3 regions of the Planococcus sp. PAMC 21323 genome follow, and region 2 is predicted to be linked to each of the others. Evidence: riboswitches for the same ligand, from Rfam matches in the RefSeq annotation. Region 2 holds a riboswitch; each other region holds the start of a gene.

Region 1 (4,620 bases), 830 kb from region 2:
CATAATAAGCGCACAAGCTGTTGCAACCCGCTGTTTAATTCCTCCTGATAAAGATTGGATAATTGTGTGCCGTAAATGAGTAAGTCCAGTCAATTCCAGCACTGATTCGATTCGCGCATCCATATCGCCAAAAGGAACTTGCAAGTTTTCTAAAGTAAAAGCAAGTTCATCTTCAACGGTTGGCATGCAAAACTGAGAATCGGGATCCTGAAAAACCGTTGCAACGCGGTGATTGATCTCGCCAGGTGCATAATTTGTTGCTGATTTACCGAAGAGAAGGATGTCTCCATCTACTATGCCGTCACAATTATTGGGATACAAACGATTTAATAAATATATGAGGGTGCTTTTACCGCAACCACTTGCACCAGAAATGACGAGTTTTTCACCTTTAAATACGGTGAAAGAGATGTCTTTTAATGTTGCCATTTGATCTTCTGGAAATCGAAACGACAAATTGTTTAAAGAGAAAATCTCTTTACGCATTCACATCACCTTTATTCGAACGTGCAATGGCATATCCTCGCAAAGAACCTGTCGCAAGTAGAGCATCTCCGATATACTTACCACCGATTCCTGCGATGATGGCACCACTTAGCACGCGTATAGTAAACATTAATGCAACAAATGATGGATCAAGTGCAGCATAGCCTGAAACAAAGTAACCATATATAAAACTAAAAACCGCTGAACCGATACCTGCAAGCATCAATACCAAAATATTAAAATGTTTGTAGCCAGTTAATGCAAATGCTGCTTCTGCGCCAAGTCCTTGAACGACACCGGTTAAAATTAAGCGAGGTCCTACAGCGTTGCCAATTAACACTTCGATGGCAGCTGCCATGGTTTCTGATAGAAAAGCTGCGCCGGGTTTGCGGATGATGTACATGCAAATAATTGAAACGATAAACCAAATGCCAAACATCCATTCATATGCAAGTGGTCCAATAATCGCTGCCCAAATATTGGCAGCGTGAACAAATAATAAATAAACAATGCCAAAAACAACGGCAAATAACGACATTAAAACAACTTCTTTTAATTTCCACGTTTTAAGCATATTAAGCACCTCCATGAGATGGGCTATTAATGCTCATCGATACGGTCATGACTAAATGGCGGTGATCCTCTGATCGTGCATTTGTAAATGCATCTTCATAAAAAGCAAAGACGTCGTGAATATCACCATGAATGCCACTCGCATAATGCATCGAGTCGTTAAAAACGCCTAACTGTTTAGCACGGTCCACTTCGCGGTAAATCACGGCCATATAATCAGGGTTGTTCATTGGGTACAGCGCAAATTGCGAAGAAACGTATTGTTTTGTGTCGTCGGTGTTCAATAACATATCGTCTTTTTCTAAAAAGACATCACCTGACGAATCACCCGGACAGCCGATTGAAAAGGTACCAGATAAGGCGACGTGTTCGCCAGTTTTTGCTGCATGTAAGGCTAGAGCTTTAGCAACGTTAAAAACGTGAATTTGTTTGCCACGAATAACAGTTGAGACATCATCTGTATGCATCCATACGTTTGAAGTGTCTGTTTCGTTTAAAGCTCCTTTTATTACGCTAATAAAATCTCCTGTCATCGGATGTAACGAAAAACGAAATCCGACGATTGGGCTAGTGCCGCATTGCAATGGTTCCATGTAAAACTCCTCCTTAAAAATGTGCACAAAAAAGACCGCATCCGTGAAGATGCAGCCATAATCTACAAATAATCAAAAAAGGAATTATTTCAGAAATGCGCCGCACTTCCTCACGCAGGTATTATCCTGATCGAGTTTTGAGGGATCGAAGCTTGCGCTTGCATCTCAGCCAAAGTGGGCACCCCTAGTGCAGAAAACGGTATGCGGTTTTTGTGTTCGGGTTGTTCCCGATGAGTTTAGTGTAGAGGAAGTGGAGAGGGATGTAAAGAGTGAGTCAGAAAAATATCCAGAGTGTAGAAGATTGAATGGGGTCTGGAAACGCTTCGGCCGCTTTGGGCATGGCTCTCGCACTAAGCCTGGAAATGCATCTGTCTTAGTGGTTCGCCTAGCCCATGGACGCGCCAGCGCTAAGAGAGTTACTAGGAGAAACGTCGGTTCAGTCCAAATAATATTATATGATGAAAGTGAAGTAAATATAAAAAATGGGAAGTGAAAGTTTGGGTTTCACTTCTCATTTTTATTAGTTTTTGTGTAATTTAACCATTAGTTTTACTACTAGCTTGCAAAGTGCTTCGAACAATAGCAGGCCGCGTTAATGAAAATAGAGCGCAGCCAAGTGCAATAAGAACAATAATGGCGCCGACATAAGGCATGCTTGAAACTGAACCAGTTTGTGATAATGCGATACCACCGATTGCAGAACCTAGAGCAATTCCAACTTGGAGAGCTGAGTTATTAAAACTTTGCTGAACATCTGAAGTTGCTGGGTCTATTTCGATTAAATAGCTTTGCTGAGGCGGAGCTAAACTCCAGCTAAGTGCTGCCCATATAACCATAACTGGTAAGAATACGACTAATGAAAACGTGCTGAGTGGTAGTAAAAATAATGAAACGGCGAAGGCTGAAATAACGATGATAATACTTTTTTTCGAACCTATCCAATCTGATAACGCGCCACCGATCGCGCCACCGCTAACTGCTGCAATACCAAACAATAAATAACAAACACTAACCCAGAAGGAGTTTAAGTTAAGAATGGTTTCAAGAAATGGTGTGAAATAAGCATAGACTGTGTAATGTCCCGCAAGCATAAACATTGTTGCGAGGTGGGCAGTTCCGATTTTTGCACTAGCAACGGCTCTGAGTTGTTGCTTTAATGGTACTGCTGTACCTCCTGGAATTGGTTGTATATAGAGCGCAATCAATACCATCGAACCGATCGAAAGTAATGCGATGCCAAGGAAAATAACACGCCATCCGAACAAGTCTGAAATGACAATACCAATTGGCACGCCAAGAACGAGTGAAGAACTGATACCCATGAAGATGAAGCCAATTGCTTTGGCACGGTAAGGAGGCTCAACAATTTTTGCCACAATAGTAAGCGATAATACAACGATAAGTGCAGTGCTTGCAGCGGTTAAAACACGTGAAATCATCATCCAGGTAAAATCAGGACTAAAATAAGTCATGATGTTTCCGAGGAAAAAAATGAACATCGCAATCAAGTACACTTTTTTACGTTCAAATTTGCTAGTCGCAACAAGCAAGATAGGACCTGCAATGGCAATAATCATCGCAAAAACGGTAATTAACTGACCAGCTGAGCTTAGAGATACATCAAACTCTGCAGCGATTGTCGGCAAAATTCCTCCGATAATTAGTTCGACAAGTCCCACAGCAACTGTGGATAAAGCTAAAATATACACTTTTAAATTCATTGCTTTTAACGCTTCCTCTCTTCTTTGCATTTGTAATAGATTTAAGGTTTGTTAAAAACACAAAAAAATCCTGATTACAAAAAACGAACAAATCGTTTTCTGTAATCAGGATTTTGAGGTTCCTGGTAGAGACCCCTAAGCCATATTCTTAGGGTTATACAGATGCATATAGTTTATTTCTTAGGAAATCTTACTATAAACAAAGTTTTTCTGCAAGTGCGGTAGAGCATTAGTATCAATACTGTTGTAAAATATTAGTAATGTTAAAAACTTGGATTTAAAAAGTGGTATTAATCGGATAAGGAGGATAGCGATGCCAGAAGGTTGGAAGTTAAAAGAGGGAGCAGCTACTTATAGTTCTGTTTCAGACGATGAGGTATGGGCTGTATGCATGAAAGTATTGTCTACTCAGTCGGTTAAAACAACTTCTTATAAGTACGCATTGTTGAGAGCTATTCTCGAAAACCTTTATAAAACGAATGATAATCTAGAGTTAAACTTTAGCCAAATAGCAGAGTCTTTTGCCAGGTTGTACTGGAATTTAGTTGTTCGAAATGGCTATTCTCAAGGGCATCAAACGAGTATTGAGAAGGTGTTAATGGAATTCGAACTTGAGTTTTCTATTCCAGAAGGGGTTTCTTTTGACGGGTTACAAAAAAAGCAACAAGAAGAATTGATTCGTCGTATAGAAATTAGTATTTTACGTAAATATGTTGTAGGTGCGCTGTACGAGGATACGAATGGAGTATTATACGGTTTTTCTAAAAAAAGTCGTTTAATAGGTTTGACTCCAGCAAGCTATGAGTTTTTACTGAAATACCAAACAACTCTTTTTAAACTAATCAATTATGAATTGGCAAAGTTTTTAGAAAAGAAAAATCCGGATCTAACTCAAGGCATGTTACTGCATGAAATTGAAAACATTACGAAACGCGAGTCGTTAAAACAATTTCAGCAATTGATAGCCGAGCATTCTGGTGACCAGTGTTTTTATACAGAACAACCATTATTGAGAGCTCCACGGTCGATAGCGGTAGATCATTTTGTCCCTTGGAGTTTTGTTCATAGTGATGAATTGTGGAATTTTGTATTAACTTCTTCGAAAATTAATTCTCGTAAGGGCAGTAAACTTCCTGCGGAGCGGTACTTGGGTAAATTGCATGAGCGAAATCTCTTGTTCAAACAAAGTGGCAATGTTTATGTTAAGCAATATATGGACAACTACAGTTTCCATCAATTCGAAAAAC
Region 2 (4,620 bases):
TAGAGCGCAATCAATTAGCGGCAATTGGATTAAATACGTCAATTGTTCATGAAGACTTTATGATCGGCAGTAGCAGCATGGATATAGATGGCGTTAAGGCAGACGGTTCAAAAGAGCCTATTTTCCGAAACGGAAACTGGGCATTCTAAGAGGTGATAGCAATGAAGAAGTATTGGATTTCAGCTTTAACTGGATTGCTTCTTCTTAGCGGAACAGTTCAGGCAAAAGCTATGATAAATGCTCCTATAAATTACGTGGCAATCGGCGATTCTTTAGCAGCCGGACAAACGCCCACGCGAGAAATAGACAGTGGTTACACAGATTTAATCTCGCAAGAACTTATGCGTAATCAGTCGGTTGCATTCTATTCCAAGAATCTTGCATTTCCAGGTTTCACAACAACTGATGTGCTAGCCAGCATCAAAACAGATGAGTCAGCGAAAATGTTAGCAACTGCAAATCTTATTACCATATCAGCAGGCGCAAATGACTTATTGCGCTTAGTACAAAATGATCCGACGCAAGGGTCTTTGTCTTTCCAGCAACGTCAAGTAGATTTTGCTCTTAATGAGGCACGAAAGAATATGGAATCTATCTTAACAGAGCTTTCAGAGCAATCGCCAAATGCCGCTGTTTATGTAATGGGATATTATTTTGCTTATCCACATGTCCGTGAGACGCAGAAAAATGGAACGGGCAAGCAACTGGATCGACTAAATGAAATCTTAAAGCAAACAGCTGAAAAAGCAGGAGCTGTTTTTGTTTCGGTAGATGAATCTTTCGGTGATGATGCTGAAAGCAAAATCCCGAACCCTGCTGATGTTCATCCGAATCTAATTGGTTATCAGACGATGGCAAATGCATTCTTCAACGAATACCAAGAGGCATGGAGCGTAGAGGATTTTGAGTTACCACCGCCAAATCCATTGTCTTTTGAAGAAATTATGGAAGCAGAAGACCAAGAAAGTCCAGAGAGTCAAGAGAGTCGTGATGCTGAAAAAACAGCACAAAGGCCATCAGATCGAAGTGAAAATAATTATTTGGCATTGAGAGAAATGTTGCCTTATAGTTAACAACCTCAATTTAACTTTAAACATGAAAAAGCGGTCCGGTAAACATACCGGACCGCTTTAATATTAGCGTTTTTTACTACGAGTAGTAGATTGTGTTGACGTAGTTTGCGTTGTTTTGCCTTGTTTTCTTTTGTTTAATACTTTACGAATTATCGGATATGCGATAGGTCCGTATTTAATAGCGGATTTTAATAATCTTCCTAGAGCCATTTAAATCTCTCCATTCATAAGCTTGATATTCTTTAGTTCCCCAAATGTAGTAGAAGCAAACCTATTTAGTATTTTGTGCGTGAGATAGCAAAATATTTTTATAAGCATGAACACTTGAAATCAATACATACTCAGCATTGCCATGCCAGTCATCTCCTGTTGGACCAAATTCAATCGCTCCTTTTCCACCATTTATCGCAGCATAATAACGTGTATCAGCAGCCCCATGCTGACCAAATAAAATTGCTTCTTGATCGGTTGTTGAGAAAATTGCTTTTTGTAAGCTTTGAATATATGGATTTTCTTTTGGTGTTGTTAATGCAGGCGTAGAACCCGAAGCTTTGTATTCCATATCTACTCCAACTGTGTCGGCCACACCGGCTAATTGGCGGACAATTTCATCTTTATCTTGTCCTGGCATAAAGCGAATGTCATATGACATTTCACAAATTGCAGGGACTACATTGTAACGATCACCTGCGTTTATAATAGGTAAGTTTACAGAAGGTTGATCATAGTATTCAGTTGACTCTTTTCGGAAAGGTAAGTCCGCAATCCCTTGATGAAATTTCATAGCGGATTCAATGGCATTAATACCTTCCCAAGGCCGGCTACCATGAGCAGGTTGCCCTTTAAAAGTCATGTCCATTCGCAGAATACCTTTAGATTGCAAACCAATTTTTAATCCAGTTGGTTCTCCACAAATAACAAAATCACCATGGTAGCCTTGTTCAACTAACCATTTTGAAGTGTTTCGTCCACCAATTTCTTCGTCTGTCACGATATGTAATTGTACGTTACACGTTAATTTTGAACCATCGAGTTCGACAAAAGCTTGCATCATTGCGGCGACACCAGCTTTCATATCAGCAGAGCCTCGTCCATATAAACGATCCTGTTCTTCTACCGGTAAAAATTGATCTTCGTTACCCGGCACAACATCCACATGTCCATTCCATACAATTGTTTCAGTGCCTTGACCTTTAGCTGCGGTCAACATTAGATACCCATTGTTGTCATGTATGGTAACATCTGCACCTTTATCTTTTAGCCAGTCTGCACAAAATTGCAGAGCCTCGTTTGCGCCTTCTTTCGTATCGCTTTGAATTTTAATCAGATTTTTTAATAGTTCAATCATTATTTAATCGGCAGACCTAAAACCCGGCTGCCTTCACCACCTTTCGACTTTTGTTTCTAATCCTTACTTTACCCTACGAATGCATGTTAAAACAGCCTTGCTAAAAAGTAGCTGCTTGTGTACAATACAAATGAAAGTCAACTATTTGTATACACCACAAGGGGAGCTTTAGCTGAGAGTGAACATCCGTTCTTACCCTTTGAACCTGTAAGTTAACACTTGCGCAGGGATGTGGATAGAAACCGGCCCTTACAACGGCGCCAGGCTCTGTCCTGGCGTCGTTTTTAATATGGTTTTATTCACGGCCCTTCTGGTGATGTGCACAACACATAAGGAGGAAGTCATGAGAAACAAAAAAGTATTATTAATGATGGAAATCGCAATTTTTGCAGCTCTTGGATTTGTTTTAGATTTTATATCGTTCAAGATGCCACAAGGTGGTTCAGTTAGTTTAGTAATGATTCCAATTGTCTTAATCGCTTTTAGAAGAGGAGTTGGAGCAGGTGTTTTAACTGGCCTATTGGTCGGCTTACTACAAATTGTTTCTGGCTTTATCTCAGTAACTCCTTTATCGTTTGGTTTTGTTGTTATGCAAGTGATATTAGATTATCTATTAGCATACGGCGTAGTAGGACTAGCTGGCGTTATGCGTGCAAAATATTTGCACCATGCGGAATCGAAACAAACAAGAAAGATGCTTATCGCTATTGTGTCGGGTGTTCTCATAGCATCGGTATTGCGTTATATCGTACATGTAGTCACAGGAATACTGTTCTTCGGCATGTTTGCTGAAGGCAATGTGGTGATTTACTCTGCTGTTTACAATGCCACGTATATGATTCCTGTATTTTTACTTGCAGCCTTTGTGTGTTCAGCGCTTTTTGCAGCTGCTCCGAAATTGGTGAATGCAGAAGCTTAATAAGGAAAGGCTGTCTTCGGGCAGTCTTTTTTCTATTTATCGCAAGAAGAAATCCAAACAGGACGGAAGCCTCTGTTTTAATTTTGTGGTATAATTCTTGAATAGAAAAGCTTGAAAGAAGGGTATTTAATGATTGCAACTACTGAAAAAGATATTGAAATGTTAAAAAAAGCTGGCCAAATGGTCGCTGAAATTCGAGAAAAGATGAAAGCTGCAACAAAGGCTGGAGTCACTACAAAAGAAATTGATGAATTGGGCGGTAAATTATTTGCAGAACTTGGTGGCGTATCTGGACCGAAATCAGAATATGATTTTCCGGGATATACATGCATCAGCGTCAATGAAGAAGTGGCTCACGGCATTCCAGGGAATCGTGTAATCCGAGACGGAGATATCGTGAATATTGATGTTTCTGGTTCATACGAAGGATACTTTTCCGATACAGGAATTTCGTTTGTAGTCGGTGAAGGTCATGACGAGAAAGAAAAAATTTGTGCCGCAGCAGCATCTGCTTTTGATCGTGCAATGACGAAAGTTAAAGCAGGAGCAAAACTTAACCAAATTGGTAAAGCAGTTGAACGCGAAGCAAAAGAGCAAGGCTTGTTCGTGATCAAGAACTTGACGGGACATGGCATTGGTAAATCGCTTCACGAGGCCCCTCAGCATATTCTAAATTATTACGATGCCTGGGAAACAACGATATTAAAAGAAGGCATGGTACTAGCAGTAGAGCCTTTTATCTCTCAAAAATCAGAACATATTATTGAGTCAGGTGATGGCTGGACATTTATTACACCAGATCAATCGTTAGTTGCACAAATCGAGCATACCGTTCTTGTCACAAAAGGTGAGCCGATTTTGCTAACAAAATTGGACAACTAACCCATTTTATTACACCAATTAAAAAACCTGCGAACAACTCGATTATACGAGCTTGTCCGCAGGTTTTTAATTCATTAATGTTCGTTTTTTTATGAGCAAAATACCTGTTAAAATTACACCACTTAAAAAAAGAGAAGCAGTTGTTACTAACATTTCATCAGTTCCATGTTTGATAGCAATTCCGATAAATGCCCAAATAAAGACTAAAGCAAAAGGAATGTCCATATGATGAAAGCGAATATGCAAAGCAAGTGCGGTGGCGACAGTTAACATAATGACTGTCCATAATTGATCACTCAAACCCCAGCCACTCCAATTATAATAAGTTAAAACGAAACTGATATTGGCAATAGTTGCTACGCTGATCCATCCTAAATTAATCGAAATTGGTAGGCGCT
Region 3 (4,620 bases), 1.2 Mb from region 2:
AATCATGACAGGATCTACAACTAAATTTCCCCAGCCAAACTGTTGAATCATTCTCGCTGTTTCTTGAATAATTTCTGGGTTAAACAACATACCTGTTTTCACTGCAGTTACGTCAAAATCACTGCCTATTGCCTCTAATTGAGTTTGAACAGCTTGCTTTGACATGGGATAAATCGCGCTAACACCCAGTGTATTTTGAGCAGTGACTGCGGTAATTGCTGAAGTCCCGTAAACGCCCAGCTCTTGAAAAGTTTTCAAATCCGCTTGGATGCCCGCTCCTCCTCCAGAATCTGAACCCGCTATAGTTAAGGTTTGTGGTGTTTTCTTCATACCGTTTCCTCCTGTAAAGAAATTCGTTTTTGTACTTCTTCATCTGTCAGGCTCGCTAATTGATTTAGAAAAGCTAGTTGAAATTCTCCAGGTAAATGTGCTTTTTGACTTGCTTGTTCACCCGCAATTGCGTAATCGCGTAAAACATCACAGGCGATTTCCACCGTTTTTTTAGTAGACACAGCAAGTCCAGCCGCAACGGCACTACTTAATAAACACCCTGTTCCTGTAACAGATGTCATCACCGGATTTCCAAAAGGAATTTCACGGACAACTTCCCCATCCGTCACGATATCTACAGGCCCTGTGACCGCTATGACTAATTTAAGTTTTTTTGCAGTGGTCATAGCCAGATTTTTAACGTCTAGAGAGCCTTCTCCGGCATCAACACCTTTTGACTGCCATTGTTCACCAGCTATCGCTGCGAGCTCTCCTGCATTGCACCGAAGCACATTTACGTGTACAGACTCTAAAATTTCACGGACAGCTTTTATTCGAAAGTCACTGGCCCCTGCTCCAACAGGATCTAACACTACTGGAATGCCTAATTGGTTGGCTTTTTTGCCAGCAATCAACATACTTTTAAGCGATTCCGTATGGAGAGTTCCGATATTTAAAGACAAAGCTTGTGATAAAGCAGCTAGTTCCGCCACTTCTTCAGGTGCTTCTCCCATAATCGGAGAAGCACCTATTGCTAATAGGCCATTTGCTTGAAAATTCGACACTACATGATTGGTGATGCAATGAACAATCGGTGCTTTTGCTTTTATTTGATGGAACACGCTACACACCTACTTTATCTACAGCGTCAATCGCCCAGGTTTCTTTTCTCCACGCTTGGTCCCAAAAGTTTAATTCGTAATAACTGCTCTTTTGGAAATGGTCTTTTAGTTCTTTGCGTCGTGCTTCTGGTAATTCTTCCGCTAACCGATTCATCCGGTCAATTTGTTCGTTAACGAGTTCTCCAAATTCTTCGGACCCGTAAGTCTCAATCCAACGGTCATAAATCGGATGATCAGGTTTTGCATGTTTCAATCGCTCACCAATTTCGTAATACAACCAGTAACAAGGCAATATGGCTGCTAATACATCTGCTAGTTCCCCTGCAGATGCCCGGTACATGTGTGATACGTATGCGTAAGCAGTAGGAGAAGGTTCGAATTGGGACCAATCTTTTTCGGTCACGTCTAAAATTTTCATAAAGGATTGATGTAAAGACAGCTCAGCTGTGCTGGTATGTGAGGCGTGAATCGCAAAACGTTGTGTGGTTTCTAAATCTTTTGCTTTAGATGCACCCAGCGCCTGGATTTTCGCAAAATGCGATAAATAATAAGCGTCTTGCATGACATAAAAACGGAATATGTCGACCGGTAATGTCCCGTCTTCAATTCCCTTAACAAACGGATGATCAAAACTTGCCTGCCATAAGTGGTCACATTCTTTTCTTACTTCTTTACAAAAAGTCATTTCTCCATCTCCTTTTTTGTGCTTGTACACAAAATAAAAACACCGCTCCCCAGTGAAGGGAAGCGGCGTGTGCAGTCGATAAGAAAATAGCAGACGGTCCGCCACTTCCCTCCGCTGGTATGATCCAGATCAGGTTCAAAGGGTCCGAGCTTATGCTCGTCTCAGCCGATATCCGGCTCCCCTAGTGGTGTTTTTATTTATGTTTTCGACATCACTATATCATAGATTCTGATAATTCTATAGTCTTTACAAAGTTCTTTTTGGTATTTTTGGATAGAATTGCGTATACACATGACTAGCATGCTCTAAAATGTTACTTCATAAATACGGTAATATCATTTTCATTTTTCTCCACCAACTTTTCTACCAAGTTCATATAATCTTCCCCAAATTCCTCCATCCATTCGAGGTCACTAATATCTCCACTCCCTAATTTCTCCTCAAGATACGCATTGATGTAAGCATTTTGTTCGTTAATTTTTTTAGCGTATTGTGTTTGGAACTCCTCAGGTGACATATCTAGTTTTTTAGCTTGAGCTATAGCATATGCACGTACTTGCTTACTGCCGTCATCTTTTGTATTTTCAGGAGGAAGTTTTTCAAAATCATCATGGTTTTTTTCTCCCGTCAACTGAGCAGAAATATCAAGGTCCATTTCCTTTACCTCTTGTTTGATCAACTCTACTTGTATTGCTGAATCTAAATAATTTAATGCCGCATCATCAGGATATAGAAATCGTAAATCCCCTATTGTAATTTCGTGGTTGTTTACGATAGCGGCCACTTCATCGTCCTCGTATGTTGAAATTCCGCTACAACTAGCTAACATAGTCGATCCAAGTAAAACCGCTATGCACAGAATCTTTTTCAATCCCCCACTTCCTTTCCTAACGCATGATCAATAAACTTCTACTTATAGAGTTTATACGTTTTTAAGGTTCAGAAAGTTTCGTTAACTGAAAATAAGATCCTAATTTTTAACACAAAAAAACGCCCCTGAAAATTCAGGAACGCTTGAGTTTATTAAACTGTTACTTCTTTTTTATCTTTTTTAATTTGTTTGCTTCGTAATTGACCACAAGCAGCATCAATATCTGCACCTTGCTCGTGACGTACGCCACAGTTAATACCTTTTTTCTTTAATGCATCATAAAATGCACTGATTGCTTCTGGTGTACTTTGTTGATATTGATCGTGCTCATCAACTGAGTTGTATGGAATCAAGTTAACGTATGACAAGTGACGCTTATCTTCTAGCAATTTTGCTAATTGATGCGCTTCTTCCACATGGTCATTCACATCACGCAATAAAATATATTCAAACGTAATCCGACGGTTGGATTTCTCCAAGTAGTAATCGATAGAAGCCATTAACTTCTCGATTGGATACGCTTTGTTTATTTTCATAATACGTGTGCGTAATTCATTTGTTGGCGCGTGAATCGAAATTGCAAGGTTAACTTGCAAACCTTCGTCTGCGTAATCGTAAATTTTTGGTACAATCCCACTCGTTGATACAGTAATGTGGCGAGCTCCAATTGCTAAGCCTTTTTGAGAGTTGACAACGTTTAAGAAGCCCATCAAATTCGTATAGTTATCGAATGGTTCACCGATACCCATAACAACGATATGACTTACACGCTCGTCTTTTTGTTGTGCATCAAAATGCGCTTGTACTTGCATAATTTGCTCAACAATTTCGCCCGCGTTTAAATCGCGGCTCTTTTTCAATAGTCCGCTGGCACAGAAACTACAGCCAATGTTACAACCAACTTGAGTGGTTACACATACAGAATTTCCGTATTTAAAACGCATCAATACCGTTTCAATCAAGTTGCCATCTTGCATTTGGAAAAGAAACTTAATCGTTCCGTCTGCAGATTCTTGTTTAACCGTTTCTTTTAACGTACGAATCAAAAAATTGTCTTCAAGCAGTTGAATGCATTCTTTCGAAAGGTTATTCATTTCCGCAAATTCAGTGACACGTTTAATATACAACCAATCCCATACCTGCTCCGCACGGTATTTTTTCTGGCCATTTTCTAAAAACCATTCTTTTAACTGGTCTATCGTTAATCCATAGATGGAATTTTTCATTTTAGAACCCTCATTTCAAATTTCACAATTGCTTATTATAATACTAAAAATAACGCTTGACAACAACTATTTTTGTTTAGACAGAAAAATCTGATTAAAAAACCGAGTTATATCAGGGGTTTAAGAATTGGCTTGGGTAAAAAGAAACGAATCTTCTAAGCTCAATTTCCTATTCAAGGAGGTGGAAATGAAAAAACCAGGCGCTTTTCGCGGACCTGGTTTTAGTGGATTATAAATTTATTGAACTCCACGGGTGCTCCCGCTTTTCTTGTCTAGCTCCGACTCTCAGATTCTAGGGTCATAAGCCACTCTAGCTGTGCGGCTGGAAACACGCCGCTGCGCCAGAGCGTCTTATGCCCGTCGAATCTACACGAGAGTCTCCGCTTTTCTTGTCTAGCTCCGACTCTCAGATTCTAGGGTCATAAGCCACTCTAGCTGTGCGGCTGGAAATACGCCGCTGCGCCAGAGCGTCTTATGCCCGTCGAATCTACACGAGAGTCTCCGCTTTTCTTTATACTAATTGCTCTTTTTTCTGTAGCATGGTACCGTTTTTCGCTAAGTCTGCATGCCACGAAAATGCTTTTTCTAATACATGTGGTGTTTGTCCGCCACGTGTTAGCGCTTCTTCATAATACTCGCGAAGTTGAGCGCGGTACATCGGATGTACACAATTAGTCAATATCACTTCTACACGTTCACGCGGTGCAAGTCCACGAAGATCGGCAT

Evidence for each region. Region 2 has a riboswitch for thiamine pyrophosphate ahead of thiT (energy-coupled thiamine transporter ThiT). Riboswitches for the same ligand answer to the same signal wherever they lie in the genome.
Region 1: another riboswitch for thiamine pyrophosphate. It lies ahead of PLANO_RS08170 (YkoF family thiamine/hydroxymethylpyrimidine-binding protein); the one in region 2 lies ahead of thiT (energy-coupled thiamine transporter ThiT).
Region 3: another riboswitch for thiamine pyrophosphate. It lies ahead of tenA (thiaminase II); the one in region 2 lies ahead of thiT (energy-coupled thiamine transporter ThiT).

What each region holds. Positions count from the first base shown of each region.
Region 1 is NZ_CP009129.1:1,618,233-1,622,852, reverse strand. It holds gene PLANO_RS08180 (ABC transporter ATP-binding protein) at 1-486, opposite strand, end outside; gene PLANO_RS08175 (ECF transporter S component) at 479-1,060, opposite strand; gene PLANO_RS08170 (YkoF family thiamine/hydroxymethylpyrimidine-binding protein) at 1,062-1,652, opposite strand; TPP riboswitch at 1,743-1,848, opposite strand; gene PLANO_RS08160 (MFS transporter) at 2,189-3,373, opposite strand; purine riboswitch at 3,456-3,555, opposite strand; gene PLANO_RS08155 (HNH endonuclease domain-containing protein) at 3,687-4,620, shown strand, end outside.
Region 2 is NZ_CP009129.1:791,795-796,414, forward strand. It holds gene PLANO_RS03900 (aminopeptidase) at 1-149, shown strand, start outside; gene PLANO_RS03905 (SGNH/GDSL hydrolase family protein) at 162-1,073, shown strand; gene PLANO_RS16055 (hypothetical protein) at 1,137-1,283, opposite strand; gene PLANO_RS03910 (M20 family metallopeptidase) at 1,345-2,421, opposite strand; TPP riboswitch at 2,571-2,668, shown strand; gene thiT (energy-coupled thiamine transporter ThiT) at 2,765-3,340, shown strand; gene map (type I methionyl aminopeptidase) at 3,470-4,222, shown strand; gene PLANO_RS03925 (V-type ATP synthase subunit I domain-containing protein) at 4,289-4,620, opposite strand, start outside.
Region 3 is NZ_CP009129.1:2,815,721-2,820,340, forward strand. It holds gene thiD (bifunctional hydroxymethylpyrimidine kinase/phosphomethylpyrimidine kinase) at 1-330, opposite strand, end outside; gene thiM (hydroxyethylthiazole kinase) at 327-1,112, opposite strand; gene tenA (thiaminase II) at 1,114-1,797, opposite strand; TPP riboswitch at 1,887-1,990, opposite strand; gene PLANO_RS13900 (hypothetical protein) at 2,111-2,668, opposite strand; gene rlmN (dual-specificity RNA methyltransferase RlmN) at 2,821-3,894, opposite strand; gene PLANO_RS13910 (succinyl-CoA:acetate CoA-transferase ScpC) at 4,406-4,620, opposite strand, start outside.